3 regions of the Pullulanibacillus sp. KACC 23026 genome follow, and region 1 is predicted to be linked to each of the others. Evidence: riboswitches for the same ligand, from Rfam matches in the RefSeq annotation. Region 1 holds a riboswitch; each other region holds the start of a gene.
What was found. Region 1 has a riboswitch for cyclic di-GMP ahead of PU629_RS02940 (anti-repressor SinI family protein). Riboswitches for the same ligand answer to the same signal wherever they lie in the genome.
Positions count from the first base shown of each region.

Region 2: linked by a shared signal. The riboswitch ahead of PU629_RS20635 (DUF7125 family protein) and the one ahead of PU629_RS02940 (anti-repressor SinI family protein) in region 1 are both predicted to bind cyclic di-GMP.
Region 3: linked by a shared signal. The riboswitch ahead of PU629_RS20655 (EAL domain-containing protein) and the one ahead of PU629_RS02940 (anti-repressor SinI family protein) in region 1 are both predicted to bind cyclic di-GMP.

Region 1 covers NZ_CP119107.1:659,076-666,667, forward strand. The annotation lists gene PU629_RS02910 (thiazole biosynthesis adenylyltransferase ThiF) at 1-163, shown strand, start outside; gene PU629_RS02915 (CBO0543 family protein) at 612-1,154, opposite strand; gene PU629_RS02920 (LSm family protein) at 1,691-1,954, opposite strand; gene PU629_RS02925 (YjcZ family sporulation protein) at 2,027-2,122, opposite strand; gene PU629_RS02930 (MarR family winged helix-turn-helix transcriptional regulator) at 2,892-3,332, shown strand; gene PU629_RS02935 (methyltransferase family protein) at 3,350-3,904, shown strand; gene PU629_RS02940 (anti-repressor SinI family protein) at 4,616-4,738, opposite strand; cyclic di-GMP riboswitch class I at 4,768-4,851, opposite strand; gene PU629_RS02945 (YjcZ family sporulation protein) at 5,047-5,175, opposite strand; gene PU629_RS02950 (CBO0543 family protein) at 5,358-5,912, opposite strand; gene PU629_RS02955 (helix-turn-helix transcriptional regulator) at 6,292-7,239, shown strand; gene PU629_RS02960 (VOC family protein) at 7,493-7,592, shown strand, end outside.
Region 2 covers NZ_CP119107.1:4,443,691-4,450,755, reverse strand. The annotation lists gene PU629_RS20645 (MutS-related protein) at 1-884, opposite strand, end outside; gene PU629_RS20640 (methyl-accepting chemotaxis protein) at 1,424-2,245, shown strand; cyclic di-GMP riboswitch class I at 2,837-2,917, shown strand; gene PU629_RS20635 (DUF7125 family protein) at 3,073-4,494, shown strand; gene PU629_RS20630 (hypothetical protein) at 4,508-4,759, shown strand; gene PU629_RS20625 (LuxR C-terminal-related transcriptional regulator) at 4,744-6,825, shown strand.
Region 3 covers NZ_CP119107.1:4,451,321-4,458,912, reverse strand. The annotation lists gene PU629_RS20675 (NADH dehydrogenase subunit 5) at 1-1,375, shown strand, start outside; gene PU629_RS20670 (DUF2309 domain-containing protein) at 1,350-3,980, shown strand; gene PU629_RS20665 (carbonic anhydrase) at 4,073-4,573, shown strand; gene PU629_RS20660 (hypothetical protein) at 5,262-5,513, shown strand; gene PU629_RS22675 (helix-turn-helix transcriptional regulator) at 5,495-5,650, shown strand; cyclic di-GMP riboswitch class I at 5,746-5,830, shown strand; gene PU629_RS20655 (EAL domain-containing protein) at 5,908-6,624, shown strand; gene PU629_RS20650 (PilZ domain-containing protein) at 6,628-7,167, shown strand; gene PU629_RS20645 (MutS-related protein) at 7,350-7,592, opposite strand, start outside.

The sequences.
Region 1 (7,592 bases):
ACTCAAATCAGTAGCAGAAAACATCAACATCAATCCCTACTTGATCCAATTTACAATAGATAAGCACCGTCTCGTCCTATTTAAAGACGGAAGAGTCCTTATCCACGGAACAAAAGACATCACAAAAGCCAAATCACTCTACAACAGATACATCGGCGGCTGAACTTATCGCGAAACGCGGGGTTGAAACGCGAGAACCGTCCCCTCGTTTCGCTTTTTTGGAACACGGGGACGGTTCTCGCGTTCCATTTTTTCTTTTGAAATTAGAAATCGCCTCGCTTTCTTTAGGGGAAGCTCCGCACCACCCCACAACTTGAATTCTCTCCATGAAATTCCTATCCCTTTTTAGGACGATGCCTTCATCTGAAAACGAGCTGGATTGTGGAGTGACTCTAATTCGCAGTAGACTGTTACTGCGCATTAAGAAAAGTTATGAATAGCAGGAGGATTTGGAGGATCCCTTTTTATAAAAAAACGTAATGGCGCCTTAATCGACGCCATTACAAAAGAGAGAGGCTGGGTACTACTGACGTGTCCAGGCGACAGTAGATAATATACAATATTTATGTTGATTTAATGACGAAACCGTTAAACGCATAAATTTCAAAGAGTTATTGATTAGATTCCTTGTTTATACTGTTAAACGTTTTAATAAAAGCTAATTTATACGCAGAAACGTAAATTAACAAATAGAAAGGAACAGAGTATATGTGCTTCCAATTTACGGGATCATAAATTCCCATCCATTTAAAAATTGGTTCTCCTATAAAAGATGTAATTAATGCATATATTAGCCCAATTAGCCAGTGATTAACTTTATAAGTAAATTGAATTAATAACATTATAGTGACTGGCATGAGGGAAAAATCATAGGGTAAATAGGATGGAATAGCAGGAGTAACTGGTTTGACATAATCCCATAAGGAAAGTTGCACGCCTATGTTGTCTAAAGTAACTGAGACAAGGCTAACAAACACGCCAACATATAATAATCTTCCTGTACTGTCCTTTTTTCTAACTATTATCCAAAATATCCAGGGGATAAGAGTAAGAGACATTCCAAGCCACCATTGCCAAGTATATAGAACTTCTGCTTTCCAAGAAGCAACCCGATGTATGTATGCTTTGTGAAAATCTTGAAATGATTTATCCATTCTCGATGTACTCAGAATATTCACCCCAAAAGTAAGTGATTTTATCTAGTTTTATTATTGCTTTGAATATTTTTTTTAGTCTAAATTTGTTTGGACTCGATGAAAAGTACGAGGAGATCTGATTAATGAACAATTCGACAATAAGGCGGAGTAGACCGATACTGCGCAGTCAAGAACTTCGAATTCAGATGACTTTTTGAAAGAATGTTTTAAGCTAACTAGGTAGCATTGTTTAATAAGAGCCTAGGAGATGATTGTTTATGGAGTGGGTAACATTGTTTGAAATGGATGGAGGGTATACTAGTGGACTTCAAAAGAAATTTGTTTTTTTAAAAGGTAAAGATATTAGATGCTGATTTCTGATCATGATAGGCTATATCGTATAACGGCCATCCTTACATGAGCAAAGACCGCACGGATCAATGTTAAAGAAGTATAAGTAAATATAGTCAGATACCAGAATATGTAAAGGTCACGGGAATAATTGAACAGCATTAGTGACCCCTTAAATTCTTATTGTTTATCCGTCTCGTTTTTTACCACCACAGCCAACTTAACGCACCGATAGCTGCTATAGAAGCAAGCGCAATTGGAAAACCAAAACCAAACCCCCAAGCATATACACCAGGTCCGTCTAATCCGTTAACTCCACCTGCACCATCAATAGGTTCAAGGTGAACGTGAGTGTTATCAACTCGACGAACGATACCTTGATGCATTGAACCGTCGTGGAGACGAATATTTACAGGCTTATTCATATGTTCTCTTTCTATTAAGTTACGATAATATTCGGGTCCCATCTTTTCCCTCCTCAATCTTAGAATAAGGTCACTTTGGTTGAGGGTTAAGTGACCTTTTCTTAAAATCAACTGTTAGTAAACGTAAGCAGTACCAACGATAATTAAAAGGATGAATAATACAACGATAAGTGCAAATCCTGCACCCATACCGCCTCCACCGTATGCCATTAACAATCCCCCCTTTTTTTAAAGAGTTAATACATACTATGTACTTGTGGAGATCGCGGAAAGGCGTTTGTCCTAAGCGTGACCTAATTTGGACTAATGGGAAACGCGGGGACGGTTCTTGCGTTTCGCTTTTTTGGAATGCGGGGACGGTTCTTGCGTTCCACTTTTTCTTTTGAAGTAGAAATTGACTCGCTTTCTTTTAGGGTCAAGTCCTGATCCACCCCCCAAGCAGGAATGCTCACATGAAAATCCTATCACTTTTTACTTCGTGCTAGCTTGTCCCGAGGAAGCTTGCGACAGAGCTCATCTTGTAGACGCACAGACTCGATCAAAGAATTAAAAACGGTGATGTTTGTCTTCGATTTTCTATGTATCGAAGGGCTGATTAACTAGTCTTTTTATCAGTGAATGACCAAAGTTGTCCAAGGGATGACAGGCTGTTTCCATTTAAAACCTTGTATTGTTAATGAAAACATCGTTTTGACAACCTAATTATTGAAGTTGATGTATATCTGAACTACATTTTTAGTACGAGCCCTTGTCTAAAAACGAGCCAGATTGTGGAGTAACTCGATTTCGCAGTAGACCCATACTGTTCATTTTACAAAAGGAAATTCAACAATCTGGTGCATTCCAAAATTGGATATGCGCTCTTTTAAAATTTGTGAAAAAATACAATAACCTTGTTTTGACAATTATAGATTAAATCATTATAATAAGTTGCGTTGCGACGCGTCGTATCACGACTTATTTTTAGAGGTGATATATTTTGCAAAATGAAATTAATTGGAGCAATTTCGCGGAAAATCTACAAGCAATCCATAAAACTTTACAGCAAGATATAGATAAAGAAATAGCTAAAAGTAAGATTACAGGCCCACAGCTAATGGTGCTTGATTCACTAGTGGATTGTAATGGTCTAACTATGAAGGAACTGAGCAAAAAGGTAGGACTAACACATAGTACAGTTTCTGGGATAGTAGACCGTTTAGAAAAACAAAACTTAGTGGAACGAAAAACTGACAAATCGGATAGGAGATACACACGTATTTACATTTCAGAACAAGTTAAGGACTACATTAAAAAGTTAATTCCAGATTATTATGGGCCTTTGCTTTCAAAAGTAAAGTCAGCGAAAAAAGAAGAGCAATTAATCATTACTGAAGGTATATCTAAACTGCGTGACCTTATTGATAAAAACATGAGTTAGGTTGAATGCTTTTATAAATGAAAGGTGAAGAAATTATGGCCTTTGTTGGATATTTGCCTATTGTTCTATATTTCCTATTAGAATTTAATAGAAGAAAACCTGTTAAAGAAGAAAAACAAAATCGTGGCTCTAGTTTTTATATTGGAGTAGCTTTAGGATTGATGATAACCATTCCAAAATTTATGTATTCCTTTACAGCAAATAAATATAATTCGTTGTTGTTTTCTGGTGTTATCGTTGGATTAATTGGAGTATGGATTAGATATTCTTCAATGAAACAATTGGGTAGATTTTACAGTAGGAATGTCGGAATGCAGGGCGAACATAAGTTAATTCAAAGTGGTTTATACAAATATATTCGTAATCCTGGTTATTTAGGGTCATTTTTGACATTTTTAGGATTTGCTTTATCTTCTTCTTCCTACGTTGCCATTATTATAAATATCATTTTATTTTTTCTTGCTTATTCGTATCGTATAAAAATTGAAGAGAGAGCTCTTGTGACACTATTTGGTGAACAATACAAACAATATATGTCCAAGACTTGGAGAATTATTCCGTTTCTATACTAGAGAATTAAAGAGAAAGTACAAAATATGTTTCTAAATTCATTTTAGCTTGTTCAAGTGAAGAGAGAAGAGAGCTTTGAAGAATGATGTTATTTAAACTGTATCCCTTACTGCGCAGTACAACGCTACAGCAAGAGATAAATGATAATCACCATGGCGCATTTCCAAATTAGGAAAGGTGTCTTTTTAATGCTTGCCCAGATTTGAAAAAAGCAAAAATATATAGGGGGGGTTGCTGAGATAAATTCTTGAAAAGCTGCCTTATCACAAGCTTAATTATAACGAAAATTGGTGGCGGAATATGAATCTAGTTTTACTAGACTTGTTTAATAAGATAAAAAAATACGGTTATTTTAACTAAAGATTTTCTTTAATCGAAATAACCGTATTTAAGATTTTAGCACTGTTCACACAGAGAAAAAAGTTACAATACTGTTTTCAAAGTAAAATGACCAAATGGATTATTTATATCCAAAATGTCAACTGTATAAGTGAATTTGAAAGGCCTTTTGGAGAAAGCAGGGAACAGTCTCTCATATTCAAAAATTAAGAACCATTAAAAAGCTAGAGCGGTGTCTTTGATGTAATCTGACCAACATCTAGCACAAAACTAACTAATAGAGGCTGGTTACATAAAGTAAGTACTCAATTAAACTATTTTGTAACAGGGCGGCTATGGGTAACTCTAATTCCCAGTAGACTCCTATTACGCATTTATAATTTTGATTTTTTATTTAGATAGTCTCTGACTTCTGCTATAGATAAACCGATTTCTTTCGCGAGGAGCATTAATTTAACCCACTCTTTATCTAAATTGCTTTCTTTGATTTCAGACATGGCTTTCCTCCAAAAATATTAAAAATACCTCAGGTAGCACAGCCATCTTAGTTAAAAACTTTAGACCTGTAGCTTTGCGTCCCACTCTTTAGAGAGGTTTGCTATTTTCTGAATTAAACATGCATTAAATTTATATCTTAAATATTACTATCTTTTCCGAAAATAAAAAAACAATTATAATTCGGCAGATTTCTACAAAAAAGTGATGTTTCTGATTAAAAGACCTAAAATACACAATAAAATAGCGCCCCGGTGGAGGACGCTATTTTGAGAAGGGTGGATAAATGGTCTACCCTAAATAAAACTAATTAATAAACGTAGGCAGTCCCTACGATAATCAACAAAATGAATAGAACAACGATTAGCGCAAATCCTGCGCCCATACCGCCGCCGCCACCGTAACAGCATTGGCCGCCGCCCATAGCTCCGTATCCCATTTTTTTCAACTCCTTTTGTTCTGGATACTTCATCATATGAACTTAAGAAGCTGAATGTAAGGGGCAAATGTTTGTTATATATGGAAAGGGCTATTTGATGACATGGGCTATCCTGTTAGGGGATCAGGATCTATATTGTCATTATTCATTAAGCAGAGCAATAGAGACTAATATTCACTCCCTTATTTTTCCACGTAGAATCTTTTTTGATAAATCCAATGGCATAAAAGGTAGATGCAAAATTGGATAGGTACAGAATACTCGTATTTCCAATGTATTGGTTCGTAAACATCTATCCATTGAAATAGTGGTTCTCCAATAAAGGATGTCCCTAAGGAAAATACGATTGCTTTTATAATAGGGCTTAATTTTGGTTGGAATTGCATGAGCGAAATGATCGTAACAGGCATTAAAGTAAAATCCCATGGGAAATAGGTTGGTACAATAGGAACTAAATTAAATCTATAACGCCATATTCCATATTGGTCACCCGTAACATCGAGTAAGACACAGAGAAGAATAATAATAAATGCGATATAAAGAAATCGATCTGTACTTTCTTTTTTTCTAAAGAAAATCCATAAAATCCAAGGCATTATCGTGAGGAGCAACCCGATCCACCATCTCCAGGTAAAAACAACGTCATGAACCCAAATGTCATTCACTTGGTAAACATTTTGGTTTAGCTTGTCAGACACGTTATCAATTTTTTGAATGATTTCTTGACTATTCGTCATTATAAGAACTCCAAATCTAAATGAACTCTAATTAAAGTTTGTCCTAAAAAAATTGATTAACACATAAACAGTCCGAGGATTTGGTTATAAATGATCCGATCTAAGAGACGATTGCATTCTAAGTGATCGTTTTTTCGTATCTGCCCAACATGACGAAACAAGTCATTTCGTTTATAAAAGAACGTCCCTTAAAGTAAAGAGGTTTTCACAATCGGGACCGTTAACGGAAAAACGACAATAGAAGCCTTCAATTATTATTAGCGATTCCCACATAGATGCCAATACACGTCAATGTCAAACAACTCTAGATTCATAAAATCATCTTCTCAATTAAGATGTGGTATGTTTATTTTACAATGAACATTTAAGGGGAGAATCAATGAACAAAACAGACCGTTTGTTAGCGATCGTGCTGAGGTTACAACGTAAAGACGTTGTACGGGCCGTAGATTTGGCGAGCCAATTTGAAACTAGTGTGCGAACGATCTACCGTGACATCGAGGCATTGTGTGAAGCGGGTGTTCCGATAATAGGGGCCCCTGGGACAGGCTATTCTCTTATGGAAGGCTATTTCCTGCCTCCAATTAGTTTCACGGTTCCAGAAGTCGTGAGTTTGCTGATTGGAACGGACTTTATCGAACAACGATTTGATGATGATTATCGCATCAAAGCTCAAGATGCTCGGAGCAAAATTGAGGCCATTTTACCAGAGAGTGTTCTCAATGAAACCTCTCGTGTACGTAAAGCAATGCGTTTGCTCATTTCTGATAAACCGGTTACTCAGTCAAAAGAAAAAGACTATCTAGAAAAGATACGTCGAGCGATATTAGATGAGAGAAAAATCGGCTTTCATTATACAAAAGGACTTGCAGATTCTGAAGGGGAACGACATAGTGTTCGTACTGTTGCTCCCTATGGATTGGTGTTAGTTGAAGGATCATGGATGCTCGTAGCCCGGTGTGATTTGCGCCAAGAAATTCGTCATTTTCGCTTGTCCCGAATGACAGAATTGATCGAGTTGAGGCAACGATTTGAATTCCCGATACAGTTTAACTTAAGCGAGTATACCCCGCTGGATGATAGACACTTACATGTCCGCCTTCGATTTAACCATGAGGTCGCTGATAAGGTAAAGGAATCGAGCTATCATTACATAGAGGAAATGGCAGAGCATCAAGATGGACTTATTGTGGTCTTACGTGTTCGTCACTTGGACGAAGTGCTGCAATGGGTCCTTAGTTGGGGAGCCGATGCGATTGTTTTGGAGCCTGAATCATTCAGAAGTCGGATTAGTGAGGAAGCTCAAAAAATCTTAAAACGCTACTGACATACTGGTGTCAGTAGCGTCATTTTATAATCGGAGTAAGTAAACATAAAGGGGTGAGAGATAATGCAAAGTAGGTCTTGCATCGGTTGGAGGAAACGGACCAATTAATTTCAATTGGATGAATTGAGCAACAGCCAGGCATCAAGCATGGTCGAGGAATCAAGTAAATCGGGCCTCTACGGAAGCTTCGCTGGTTCCGACCCAAAATATTGGATAAGATAGTGTATCGTTTATTATAGAAAGGATGGTATCTGTGAATTTTGCTTCTGTACGTATTATTACCGACGACGTGGATCGTCTTGTCAATTTCTATGAAAAAGTTATGGGTGTTTCGGCAGAACGTCCTGCGCCTG
Region 2 (7,065 bases), 1.0 Mb from region 1:
TGATTATTTTTAATCGTTCTTAAAATGCGATTGTATGCGATGAAATCAAGTAAGAAAAAGATTCTTAAATAATCCACTATTAAATTTATCGAACTGTTATTTGAAGATAACACACTTCCCCAAAAGGATATTTTCTTTAGTTTCTTCAAACACAACTTTATTTTATCCCTTCTCCCACCAAATTCTTTATGTTGTATTTTTACTAGATGTTTTCCGCAATTAATAATGGACGTAATATAAGATAATGAATAAAAATTAGGCTGATACTCCCTTTTTTTAAAAAAATAGATACCACTGTTTATCATAACCAAACAAAAAAATGTAATAATGGCTGCTTTTAAGTTAACAAAAACTAGTACTAGAGGCGTGATGGACAAAAGACTTAAAAGGATATAAAGATAAGTATGTTTCATAAATTTATCCGTAATTTGGTAAAGGAAAGAAGAAGTATCGGTAAACGACTTCTTCCCTAATGCCATTAACTTTAATTCAATTTCTTCTCGCAATGCTCTTGTTTCAAAGAGCGCTCTGATAAAGGGCTCCTTTTCATTAAAGTAGTTTTCATTTAAATTAATAGACCTAAGATTACAGTATAATTTCTCCGCCCCTATACTAGTGTGTGTTAAATTAATTTTTTGAAATACAGTATCCATAGATAAATCATTCCAAGTGAGATCATCTATAGAAACTTGATTCTTTGTAGGTTCATAGCTATTCCAATACATTCTTACAGATTTAATAGGTTCCTCGTTTCGTTTATAATCCTTATCATTCCATTGGTTCACTAATTTTTTATTCTCTTGCAGTCGGTGTTTTTTGCTATTAAAAAACACCAAGAGAGTTATTACAACACTAGCTGATAAGATAATAAAAATAGTGCTCAATTTAAAACATCCTTTGCTTTTTTAATAATTATTCATAATATTTACTTATTTATTCTAACATAAAATTCCATTACCCATAAAAGTTGAAAGTAACCCCAAATGGTTTGGAACTGTTCGGGGTTATTTTATTATGTTGTTAACTTAATTTTATTTGCTATTGAATAACAAATACGAGTTTAATAGTTAGATGGAGGTTTCATTGGAGGGGCAGGCATGGTGCCTTGAATAGCGGGAGCGCCTCGCCTTATTTACGCCAAACGGAGAGCGGCCAAATTGTCTATTGAAGCGTATTTCTAAATATTTTCCAAGAATACTCGTATATCGAGTTAATCGGATAATGAGTTAAAAGTGGGTGGATATGGAAATGGATGGCGTTAAACTTGATAAAAAGGGTAGAGTAGCAACCATTACCATGAATTGACAGGTTATAAAAGAAAAAAGGTGCTTAAATAGGGAAGATTTAAATTTTTTCTTAAAACTTCCGATAAAGTATAGGAAGCTGAAAAAAGTGAAATCGATTTTAAGGAGAACCTTATATAATGAATAAACTTGAAACTATAATTATGGTATCTGATGTCTTCCACAAATTAATTCCATATGCCCAACTTGTTGTCACAGACAAGGAAGGGTATATACATGCGATTTCAGGTGATGATTTCTATCTAGATGTCTTTGGAGAAGGCAAGCCATTATTAGAGGGAAGTATTGGGAAGGAAGTTGTGACGACGGGTCAGGTTATATCTCGAATAGGGAATAAACAATTGACCGGTGGAATTCCTTATCAAGGTACGGGTGTTCCGATTATTAGCGATGGAAGTATAGTGGGTTCTATGTGTGTATTTATATCCACTGAGAACAAAGAGATCCTGCAAAATGCAGCCGATGAATTGCTGACAATGATGCAAACGTTGAACACGTCCTTAGAAGGGATTAGCCATACTGCAGCAGAATTACAAACCACTTCACAACAACTCGTTAATAATAGTAAAAGGGTGGAGGATTCTACAGTTGAAATTAGTCAAGTGGCTAATGTTATTGCAAAAGTGTCTTCTCAAACAAATTTGATCGGTCTCAATGCAGCTATTGAGGCATCGCGTGCTGGAGAACAAGGGAAAGGTTTTTCTGTCGTAGCCAATGAAATTAGAAGACTTTCTCAAAACACTAAGACATCATCGACAACCATTCTTAACTCGACGGATCATGTCATCGATTCTCTCAATCAAATTCAACGCGAAGTAGGAGATCTTGTAGCCGAGTTGAGTGTACAAACAAAAACGATTAACGCAACATCAGAGACTCTAAGTCAAATCGTCACCATAAGCGAGAAGTTAGCGGAACTCGCAAGGATCATGGTTAATTAGTCACTTATAGAAAGCGACTGGGACAAAAATAGTTGACGAATAGAAAAAAACTGAACTTATTCACACGTTTTAACGTGATGGGTTCGGTTTTTCATTTATAAGTTAAATCTTTGATGAAACGCTAGTCAAAATACATCGCTTTCCGCGTGCACGGCCCAAGCCTCCTCAACAAGGAAAACCCTTGCTTGCGGGGTCTTCTGACACATGCTGTTCCCGCGAGGAGTCTCTGTATTTTGACTGCGTTTCCTATTTGTTTCTGTCCTTATAAACATTTAGTGTTCGGAATTTAAGTCAGTTAGTTTAGCTTTGTCCCAGCCTCTATTGAATTTTTATGGACCAATCTCCATCAGCTTGAACTTCAAAGGCATAAGTACCCGTATCTTGTACTTGACTGGCTGTTTGACCATTATAGTTCCAATTTCATTGAAGGCTAGACTTGGCTTTATTATAAGGGCTATCTGGTTCATGATATCGGATAAATTATTTTTGTGATAATATAAATTATATAATTGAGACGTTTTTTTGTTTGAGATCCAAAGTCATTTACGAATGGAATGAAGTTCATGATCATTCGGATAAACTATAAAATCGAATCCGAAAAGGCAAACCCATTGAAAGATGGAGACGCAAAGCCACGGACCTAAAGCGTTGCTATGGTAGCCGGTTACCGAAGTGGTTAGAGTTCAAGGGCTCGTCCAACTTCGTGGAGGGAGCTCTTTTAGTTGCTCGTATTTTAGGTAGGTTGCCTTTAAGTATTTGATGTGATTATGAAGGTATCATTTTAAGATCCTTTTTTTAACAATATATAAATATAGAGGGCGGCATTTATGCAGAATATTACTGAATCAGGAGTAGCTGGAATTGACAAAATATTATATGGAGGACTGCCAAAAGGATCGGCAATTATTGTTGAAGGGGCACCAGGAACGGGAAAGACAACATTAGGTGTACAATTCCTTGTACATGGAGCTTTGAAATCTGGTGAAACGGGTATATACATTACCTTTGAAGAATTCCCTCACCAGATCTATCAAGATATGGAAGCGTTTGGTTGGGATCTAAAAAAACTAGAAAAGCAGAATCTTTTACGTTTTATAAGTATAAAACCTGAAGTTCTTTTAGAGCAAATGAAACAACCTAATGGTCTATTTGAGCAATTAATACAAGAAATAAATTGCCAGAGAGTTGTAGTAGATAGTATTAGTCTCCTTCAATATATCTATAAAGATCAGAAGGAAAATAGAGAGGCACTCTATAATCTGAGGAATATTCTACGTAAATTCTCGCTAACTTCAATGTTACTAAGTGAACGGGCAAATTCAAATAGTGAAGATACATTTGAACATTATGTAGCAGATGGGGTAATCCGTCTTTCTATAGAAGAACAAATGCAGAAATTTCGTAAACGGACACTTGAAGTTATAAAAATGAGAGGTCGCAAAATTATTGAAGGTGAACATATTTATCGACTAACAGATAAAGGGATTCATCTAGTTCCAGCACTCTCAGTTGTTGAAGATGTATTAATTAAAGCACATGATAAAGTGTCAACTGGAATTGGAAAATTAGATCAACTACTCTCCGGCGGAATCACAAGAGGATCAACGCTATTAATTGACACAAATAGTAAAGCAAACTACAAATATCTAATTGGTTCTATTATAACGAAAAGAATACTAGAGGGGGATCGAATCATTGCACAACCCTCTAGTCTGACCACTATCGAGGATCTTCAAAAAGTCTATAAATTATATGGTGTTGATTTAGAAGAAGCCTGCAAACAAGATAAGATGTATTTTATAGAACAGTATAATCGGGAAGTCCCAGATGTCTTCAAAGACAATGTCTTGAATGTAAAAGATGTATCGAACGAAGATTACTTAGGCTTTTTAAATGGTGAGTTGACTAAAATGGTAACTCGAAACTTTAACACATTAGATGATTGGTTTGTTTTTTATGATTTAAGCGCAATTTTTTCTTTAAGAGGACCGGATTTTGTTAAACGAATTTTTGCTGAAGAATCTACCAGAGCAAGAACTACCGGAAACACAATACTTGCTCTTTGCAATTTTTCTGAAATAGGTAAAGAAACCTCCTCGTTTTTAGAGAGGACATCAAATGGAGTTATTCGTACTTGGGTTGATGGTAATTATCAATATCTCCAATTAACCAAATCAACAAGTGGGTTTGTTTCTGAACCCCTTCTTGTGGAAACGATTTCGGAGAAACCACTTATCCAATTGGTTTAAGGAGCGAGATTATATGACAGATATATCGTTATTATTACAAGTGGAATGCACCTATTTTTTTGAAGAAAATCCTTTTGCAATGGAAACATTAGAAAGTCTAGCAAGTCGATTAGGACGATCGACTGAACATCTGAAGCCAATAATAAATAGTTTAGTTGCCTTATCGATATTAACTGAAATTGAATCTGGAAATGATTCTATATATAGATATAATCAACCGAATATTTTAAGTGAAAAGCTGGATGACAAATGGAAAACGCACTAGACAGTATTCAACAAGTGCAAGATGTGTTTGCTTCTAATTGCAAGCTAGCCATAATATTACTAGACCTTAAAGGAAATCCAGTCACTTCTTTTTCAGGAGAAAACAGCTTGGCAAAAATGGTCCAAAGTAACCATTCCTTATATTATGAATGGATAAAAAGTGCAGTGGGGTCTAGCGTTTTAGACACGTTTCCTGGCCTAAAGATTGTACTTTCTCCAGTAAGTATAAGGGGTGAGATTAAGTATTATTTATGGGCGGGTGTTATCATAGAAACGGAATCCCGCTCGGACCTTTATAAATATATAAGACAAAAAGTCACGCAACCATCAATTTGGGAAAACGCAATTGAGGAAGTTCCGGAGACAACGAGCGAAGAAAAGAAGCGAATTGTAAGTAGAATTTTAGAATTATCTGAGGTCATAAGTAAGCTCTTAGAGAATGATCAAAAGAAAACAGAAGACATTCAACTGATTAGAAGTGTACAAAATGTGCTTGAACTTGCTGCACAGGAAAAAAAAGATACGGTCTCTGAAATATTAAATGAGTTTTTGAACTTAGATTCTGATCTTGATTTTGTAGGCCTTGCTAAAAAAAATAACGATAACGAATGTGTGATCTCTTTAGTGACGGGACACATAGATTATCAATCATTAGTAGGAACAAATTTTTTAGTTGGGGAAGGTTTTTTAGGTCAAGTGTTGGTTAGCGGAATAGCCGGTTATTGGGAGCAGATTGATATTGATCCTAGAGGGAAACTGTTTAAAGTTAACGATATCAAACCTCAATCACTTGTTTGTTACCCAATCACTGTTGATAATAGTATCACAGGTGTATTATTTGGTGTCTCTTTTAAAAAAGGTAAACTTGGACAATCTATTCTAAGTATCGGTCAAGTCATAACGGATATAATCAGTTCATATCTGTTCAATAGGATAACAAGAGAAAAATTTAGGTACCAGCTTCAGAAATTGAATGCCTTAATAGAAATAAGTCAACTGTTATCCCGCATTCAAGATGTTAAGAAAATTGCTCTAATGCTTGTTGATATGAGCATGAATATTATGCAAGTCAGCTTTTCTTCACTTACTCTGTTCGATCTCGATTCTAATTCGGGAGAGGTTAGAATTGTCTCGAGGGGATTAACAAAGGACCAAAGTGAAAAGTATGGAAAGCAGGTATTAAGGAGATACAACCAATTAAAAGATGAAGGGGGAAATTTATCAAAGGCTTCTCCTGTTATTCGCGTCTCAGATTGGGGAGAAACCATTATAGAATGTCCTGTATATAGCCAAAAGCTTTATGGTGTATTAAGTGTTTCTCAGAATCTTAATAATGAGGATCACTTAACATTCTTGTCTTCTCTAGCAACCATCGGTGCACTGGCTATTAATAGGACAAATCATACAAAAGTGGAGATTCAACATTCAATAGCACTTTTACATGAAAGTGTAGGGTATTGGGATCCTCAGAGTTATGAGTTCACAACAAAATTAAAAAAACTCGCTCATTTGTTTTTGGATTACTTGGAAATGTCTTTGAAGGAAAGAGAAGATATTGAATATGCTTGTTTATTATCTTCGTATACGCCTGAATTTGTAGCAAATGTACTACCTGATCATTCATCGGTATATAAAATTTTGCAAGACTTTGTTGAAATAACGAATTATCCCAAATATAATCGATATGGTCAAAGATTCGACCTTGGAGGGCAACTGCTTGCACTATTATCTAACCATCTGAAAGATCATGAGTTGGATTCCATAGATAATCCTATTGATCCGTTATTGAGTGAAAAGTTTAGAAAATTCATCCTTAGAGAGCGTGCGTTAGATCAAACTATTTCCACTAAAGATCTTGAGTTCCAAATTGATAAATTATCAAATCGAGAAAATGAAGTCCTTATGCTAGTAGTGAAAGGGTTGAATAATAAACAACTGGCTTCCCAGTTATTTATTAGTGAACATACCGTTAAAAATCATATTACAAATATTTTCCAGAAGGTTAATGTAAAAGATAGGGCGGGTCTAATTGCTTATTTTTATAAACAAAAAATGGAGGATCTTTGACTTATACTAAAAAAGCCTCTTTCTGCTTAATAAAGTGGAGAGAGGCTTTTTGTTTTGGATTTAATAGGAAGATAATCCTATATATCAGTAGGACTAAAGATAGGATTAACAAGGGATATTTATTTTGGATATAGATTGAGACAATAGACGTATAAATAGGCAGAAAGAAAGGGAAATTTATCAGCATGGTTAAGACATAGTTAAAATGTATAAATTTCTTTCAGGATCATCCATTTGGAT
Region 3 (7,592 bases), 1.0 Mb from region 1:
AGAGATCGTAGGCCCTTGGCATCTCGATTCGCTTGCTTGGTTCTTAGCTTGTTTCATACTTTCGGTGGGGTTAATTATTCAACGGTTCTCTGTCCATTATTTATTGGGAGATCGTTCGTATCGAAAATACTTTACTCTTTATACAATTATTACCGGTGCTGCTTCTATGACTTGGCTAAGCGATGATCTTCGTTTATTTATCGTATGCTGGGGGATCACGCTCTTCATGTTAACTTTACTTATCGGTTTAAATAGAGGATGGAAGGTAAGGAATGTTGCCGGAGCACTTTCAGGGTGTTTATTTGGAGTCAGTTGGCTTTCACTCTTACTAATTATAGTTTGGTTGTCTCATGTCACGGGAACTTGGAAGTTATCGGAAGTTCTAACTAATAGGAATTTGGCTCAACTCGGATCAATGGAGAAAACGGTCCTAAATTTACTTTTGATCTTGGCCGTCATGATCCCAGCCGCTCAATGGCCTTTTCAAAGATGGTTAATTGAATCAGTAGCTGCCCCTACTCCGGTTTCTGCCATCATGCATGCGGGTTTAGTGAATGCAGGTGGAATCATTCTTACACGGTTTTCACCATTGTTTGATGGAGGGGTAGCCCAAATTGTTTTACTTATTCTTTCTACTATTTCTGTTTTAATCGGAACGGGAATTAGTATGGTCCAGGTTGACTATAAGCGTCAATTAGTGGGTTCAACAATTGCCCAAATGGGATTTATGCTCGTTCAATGTGCGTTAGGCGCTTATTTGGCAGCGATTATTCACCTTGTATTACATGGGCTGTTCAAAGCAACTCTATTTTTGCAATCTGGTTCGGCTGTCCATCCATATGAAGGATTCGGCAGCGTTAATAAAAAGCCGTCTTATTTATCGACCATGTTCGGTTGGGTTTTAGGCTTGTTGGCAGGGATTGCATATTGGGTGATGGCTTCTGGCAATGGGTATGGTTTGGTGAATGCGCTAATCTTAGGCTGGTCATTATCCTTTTCTTGGACACAACTAGTTGCTTTTGGCAAGGGGAGAATTGAAAGATTAGCAGGTGTTGCACTTTTAGGAGGCTCTGCCCTCGTTTACTTTATGATCCACCACTTATTCTATAAGTGGTTACATTCTACTGTCGTTGACCAAAGTGTCCAACTTCCCCTTTCTGTCGTGATCTTTGTCGGTTGTCTTTTAATACTTGGCAGTTTGATCAGCGTACTCGCGAGGCGTTTTCCTTCTTCTATTGCCTTTGCTATCCTCTACCTTTGGTTAGTCAAATTAGGTGAAGGACAATCAAAAGCGATGGAGGTTCACCCCAATTACCTTAAACATTATCTTCTAAGGGAGGTTATCACTCATGAGCGGAACGTCAACATTACCTAAAGAAGATACAAGGAAAAAAGATGAACGAAAAACAGATTATAAAGTGATCGGTCTAGACGAATGTGTTCAATTAGCGAGTCGAGTGATTGTACCCCTATCGCCAATTTCTACATTTGCTGCCCGTCATCCTTGGGAGGGTCTAGAAGAACTAACCTTTGATCAGGTTGCCGATTGGTTAAAAAAGGTTGAAGATGTCGATCTATATCCTAGCCCTTCATTGATCCTATCAGCCAAAGAGCGTGATGAGATTGATCGAATTTTTCTAGAAAAGGGCCTAGAAGAGTGGCTTAACTCTTACTCATTTAATGTACCAAGGGATATGGCGGAGCGTTTTTGTAGAGCTTCTCTAAAATTAGACTCTTTGCCTTCTAGTCTATTGGCATCACCAGAGTTAAAAGAAATGGCAGAGTCCATAGGTCGTTTGAGTATAGCTGGTTTAGAAAACGATACCATGCAACCAATGAGTGAGCATATAGAACATAAAAAAGGCGAGACTTTGGCAAAAATTCTTGATCAGTTAGTTATTAAGTGGTGTAAGTTGTATCTTGATGACGCACAAGCAGCCTGGAAAATGCCAAGTCGTGATCAAGGTTTCTATGGTGCGTGGCGTCGACTCATTCAGTACGATCCAGCATTAACCAAATATCAGCGCGAGCGGTTAAAACATTGGCCTAAGGATGCCCATTCAGCAATAGATACAGCGCTAAAAGCACTTAATATTCTTGAATCAGAGAAGCAAACCTACCTTGAAGGCCATTTGCTTGCTTTACCTGGTTGGGCAGGAATGATGCTTTGGCGCTCCCAACAATCCACATATGAACAATCGCTTCTAATCGATTATTTAGCTGTTCGACTTACGATTGAATGGGTTCTTATGAAGCCTTACTTGCCCATACCGAGAAAAAATGTTGGGAAAAAAATAGAGCTTGTTCCTCTTTTAGCCTCTTGGATCGAATGGGGAGGCCTTACCATTAAAAAATGGTCAACAATGTCAGACCATCAACAAATCGATTATTTAAAATTCGCCTACCACTTCAATAATAGGATTCGGTACAAGATTTGGTTAGAAGCCTGGGAACAAACTTTTGAAAATCAATTAGCTGAGAAGCTAATCTCTAAAAGGCAAATGGAGGCAGAGAGTGCGAAAGCGGTAGTAGCTCAATTGGCATTTTGTATTGATACGCGTTCAGAACCTTTTCGCCGTCATCTGGAAAAGGAAGGACCCTTTGAAACGATTGGGGTGGCGGGTTTCTTTGGCTTACCGATCTTAACGAGTGAATTGGGAAGCAAGCATTGCCATGCCTCTTTACCAGTTATGCACAACCCCCAACATAAAATAATAGAGACTTCAAATGAAACTCAACGGAAGTCCTATCAACAACGTAAACAAGTGGTGGATTCGACTGGTTATACATTTAAAAAAATGAAACAAAATGTCCTGGCAAGCTTACTTTTACCAGAGATCAGTGGTCCATGGCTTGGTCTCAGTATGGTGTCACGGAGTTTTATTCCACGGGTAGCCAGTCGATTCATACGTCGACTTCGAGAGACGTGGTTACAAAAACCGGATACCGAGCTTCAACTTGAAAACAACCATGACATAGAGTCTGAGATTCCGATTGGCTTTACTGAAGAAGAAAGAGTAAGCTATGCAAGCCAAACACTCAAAATGATGGGTCTTACGAAGAATTTTGCACCGTTAGTTGTAATCTGTGGGCATGGAAGCCAAAGCCTAAATAACCCGTATGCAGCGTCTCTTGAATGTGGGGCCTGCGGTGGAGCGGCAGGTGGATTCAACGCACGGGTTTTAGCGACTTTGTGCAACTTGCAGGAGGTAAGAGAGAAACTTTCAGTGGAAGGGATAAAAATCCCAGAGGAAACGGTTTTTGTTGCAGCTGAGCACCAAACGACGGTGGACGAATTAAAGTGGATTTATGTTCCAAAACTTTCAAATCAAGCTCAAGACGCGTTTGAACGCATCAAGGCCGTATTACCTAAAGTGAGCCATGATGCTAATGAAGAACGTCTAGCTCAATTACCTAATATCAAATCTCATCTCAAAGACCCGACAGAGGAAGCTCATCGTTTTGCAGAAGATTGGAGTGAGATTCGTCCCGAATGGGGATTGGCTCGTAATGCTGCTTTTATAATTGGCAAGCGGCAACTAACTAAGGATTGCCATTTGGAAGGGCGAGTGTTTCTTCATAATTATGATTGGGAACAGGATCAAAACGGAAATCTTCTTTCTAATATTATCGCTGGACCAGGAACAGTAGCACAGTGGATTAATCTGCAGTATTACGCCTCAACTGTTGCCCCCCATTATTATGGGAGCGGGAATAAAAGGACGCAAACCGTGACGGCAGGTCTTGGTGTTATGCAGGGGACTGCTAGTGATTTGTTAACTGGCTTGCCTTGGCAATCTGTTATGGAATCCGATTATAAGGTCTATCATGCTCCTCTTCGATTACTTATTGTCATTCAAGCGCCTAGAGAATATGTGGAGCGTTTATTAAAGAAAGATGTTGCTTTCCATCAAAAAGTTAAAAATGGATGGATTAGACTTGCAAGTATTGATTCAGAAGGATGTTGGGAAAACTGGTAGTGGTTAAATTAAAGGTCTATCAATTTAGTTTTCTATTTTTATTTGTATAAATTAAAGCATCATAAATTATTTTATAAGAGGGGTTGTACGTTATGGATATAAATAAAAACAACAAAAAAGTTTTATTTTTGACAGACATAGAACCTAGAATAGAGCCATTCCTCCAACAAGAGATGAATATTGAACTTGAAAACATGCTGATTTTACAAAGCTACGGCTCTGTTATCTCCAATCCTTATGGAGATATTATGAGATCGATTATAATGGCTATTTATCAGGAAGATGTTCAAGAAGTAGTTGTAGTTGGTACAGAAGGCAAGAGGAACGTTTCACCCGATCTAAAAAGTCTTCTTGATTCAGAAAGTGAACAAATGAAGGAAAAACTAAGAACGATGGATTATCTTTTTGAACATTGCATGCCTGAATTTATGGATGGAACTTTAAAAGAATGGATCGAAAAAGGAGAGCAGGATGTTGCTGAGATTGTCCAAAAGAGTATTGAGATGATTCGCCAGCATCCATTAGTACCATCGTATGTTAAGATTAATGGTTTAATAGTGAATAAAAATAGAGAGTTTTCAACGATCAACTAATTGCGAATGTAATAAAGAGATACAGATTCAATAAAAAACAGGAGCACTTTAGAAACTGCCAATATCCTCCGTGGAGTGTCGTGTGTTGCTACATACACGTTGGACACGTTGAGTGAGTAGACATGGTTCTATCTCTAATGCTAAATCTAACATTGGTTTTGAAAAGCCCTTTCAGAATTTAACTGAGGGGGCCTTTTCTCATGTTCAGAGGTAATGATTTCCCCTATAACAAGATCAAGATGTAAACATTTTACAAATGCATTGAAGTTAAAAAAGAAACTGTACGTCAAGACGCTACGAGTTGGAAATTTGAAAATCCTTGCTGCACCGTGTTTTTAGGACATAACATGCAAATTATTACAGATGATCACTCTATGGGGGAGCCTCCTTGATATATAGGTTTTTTGAGCAGTCTACTAACCAAATGCTAACGGGATGTAAATAAATGAGCTTTCTCTTGAGTTGACTCAACAGTGTATAGATTAGTTAAGCTTTATCAAGACCGATACAAATTTTATCTGCCTCAATAGATTGAAAATTGTCGAAAAATAGTAGCTTGGTACTGTAAAGTAGTAAACCATGACTACTTCCTTTATAAAGTATTAACCATTATTATTAAAAAAGATAATAAATAATGGTAAATATTTCAGGTAACAGATGTTTTGGTCTAATATGGGGGAATGGTTTATTGGATACTATTTTAGGAATAACGCTCTCGGATAAGGAGAAGGAGTTGATCTTATCATGTATGAAATACACGTTAGAACAAGATAAGGAAAACGTTTTCCTTACTGAAGAAAAAAGAAGGCTGTTAAGTTATTTAATAAATGAATTCTCAAGTTTAGCCGCAACCCGTGAGAATAATAATAAAGATAGTATAAAAAATAGTGTAAAAAAAAACTTTCAGCTAGGGAATTTGAAATCTATAGTTATGTTTTAACTGGCTTATCTAATAAAGAGATCGCTGAAGTAACGAAGATATCACCTAATACAGTTAAAATACATCTGAATAGTATTTATAAAAAATTGGGTGTAGTTAATAGGTGGGAACTCATAACAAATTTTACCAATATATAAAAAGGTTGTCATAAATACCAAAACGTTTGTTTATTGAAAAAACTTAGTTATCCAATAAATTTCATAAATAGGTTTTTTCTATAAATAAAAAACCTATACCGAAAAGGCAAACTTTTTCGAAAGGAAAGGACGCAAAGCCACGGGCCTAATGGAAACAACAATGGCAGCCGGGTTACCGAAGAAAGGAGCGCATTGTAGATGATTCTCTGATTAATTCGGGGAGTCCTCTTTTTTTATGGAGAGGTGAGGAGAATTTAATGTTAATCGATCATTTTATAAGGGAAGAACAGTTTTATCATCACTTTCAACCTATTTATGATATTGAAAATTGGTACTTAATTGGTAGAGAAGTCTTGCTAAGATCCAATGAATTCTCAAATCCAGAAATACCATTTTGTCTTGCCAAACAAAAAGAAAAGCTTTATGAATTGGATTCGCGGTCCATCCATAAAGCTATCAGTACCTACCATATGGCAGGATACTCAAAAAGAGAAGGTAAGTTATTTGTAAATGTCTATCCGTCGACCATATCAAATGGGGATTTCCCCTCTTTCATTATTAATATAATGAATGAATTTAATGTGTCAAGGCACCAAATAGTACTAGAGTTAACCGAAACAGAGAAAATAAAGGACTTAAAACAATTCCAAAAGATAATAAATTTATTGAGAAAGTCAGGGATTTTAATTGCGCTTGATGATATCGGCAAAGGAATTGAAGATACCCAAAGAATAATCGAATTAAACCCAGATTTTATAAAATTAGATAAGTATTTTGCACATGATCTTTACATGTCAAAGAAGAAACAAGATTTTGTTAGATTCCTTCAAAATTATTGTGATGCGTATAAGACGTATCTCATATTAGAAGGGATAGAAACCCCTGTTGATTTGGCCTTTGCCAAGAGTTTTGGCATCAAATATGGTCAGGGGTATGCTTTGGGTAAGCCTGATGTTTTGGAAAAGACGGTATGAGTGATGATGAATGATATAGTGTGGATCGAAACCTTCATGTTGTTAATAATTGTTTTCCTTTTCCTGAAATCTGTAAAAAACAATCAAACTAAGAAAGCTGAAATAGCCCGTTTAAAGAATAAAATGAAAAAAGCTAAGACATCAAAAAATCCAATCAATATCCAGAAAAACAGAAGGAAATATCACCGGGTTTCAGTGAAGGATCTAACCTGCAAGCTTAAAATTATTGATTTTGGTCATCAGACTTTAAGGAAATTAAATAATAAGTCAATTAGTGGACAGATTTTAGATCTAAGTGTCGGTGGCTTAGGATTTTTATGCGAAGTTGATTTTCCTGTCACTGATCCAGTTTTAGTTGATATTAGCTTTACACTAAAAGAGGAAACTTATATCTATTCAGGAATTGTTGTTAGAAAAGAGGGCCATAAAGGAAGTAATAACTTGTTATATGGAATACAATTTACAAATATGGGTTTAAATGAAGAAGCTAAGTTAAACCAATTAGTGAATCATTTGGCGCGTTCAAAAAAAAGCATAAATTAACTAGACAGATTAAAAGGCCTCTAAACACATGATGTTTAAAGGTCTTTTGTTTTTCTATAAAGGGTTGTCACTCTAAAGCTAGTAAGGCAGGCAAAAGGATACGAAATTATTAGCCGGCTACTTCCATTGTTTAATTAAGAATTGCATTTGGGAATGTTTTTTCGAAGGTTAATGTTGTTTGATCAATTATGATAAAACGGGTAATTCACATGATTAAAGGTCATCCAGTTCCCATCTGCCTCAAAGGAATTAGCTAACTTAGAGGCCAGATTAATAATTTCTTTTGGATAGTGTAGTTGCTCTAATAATTTGATTCCATTTCTTGTATACGAAGGGCCTTTCTTTAATTTATAATCGAATGATATCGAGTTATTTTCAATTGTTTCACTGAAGTGATAGTGTTCATAGTAATCCTTTGTAATTTG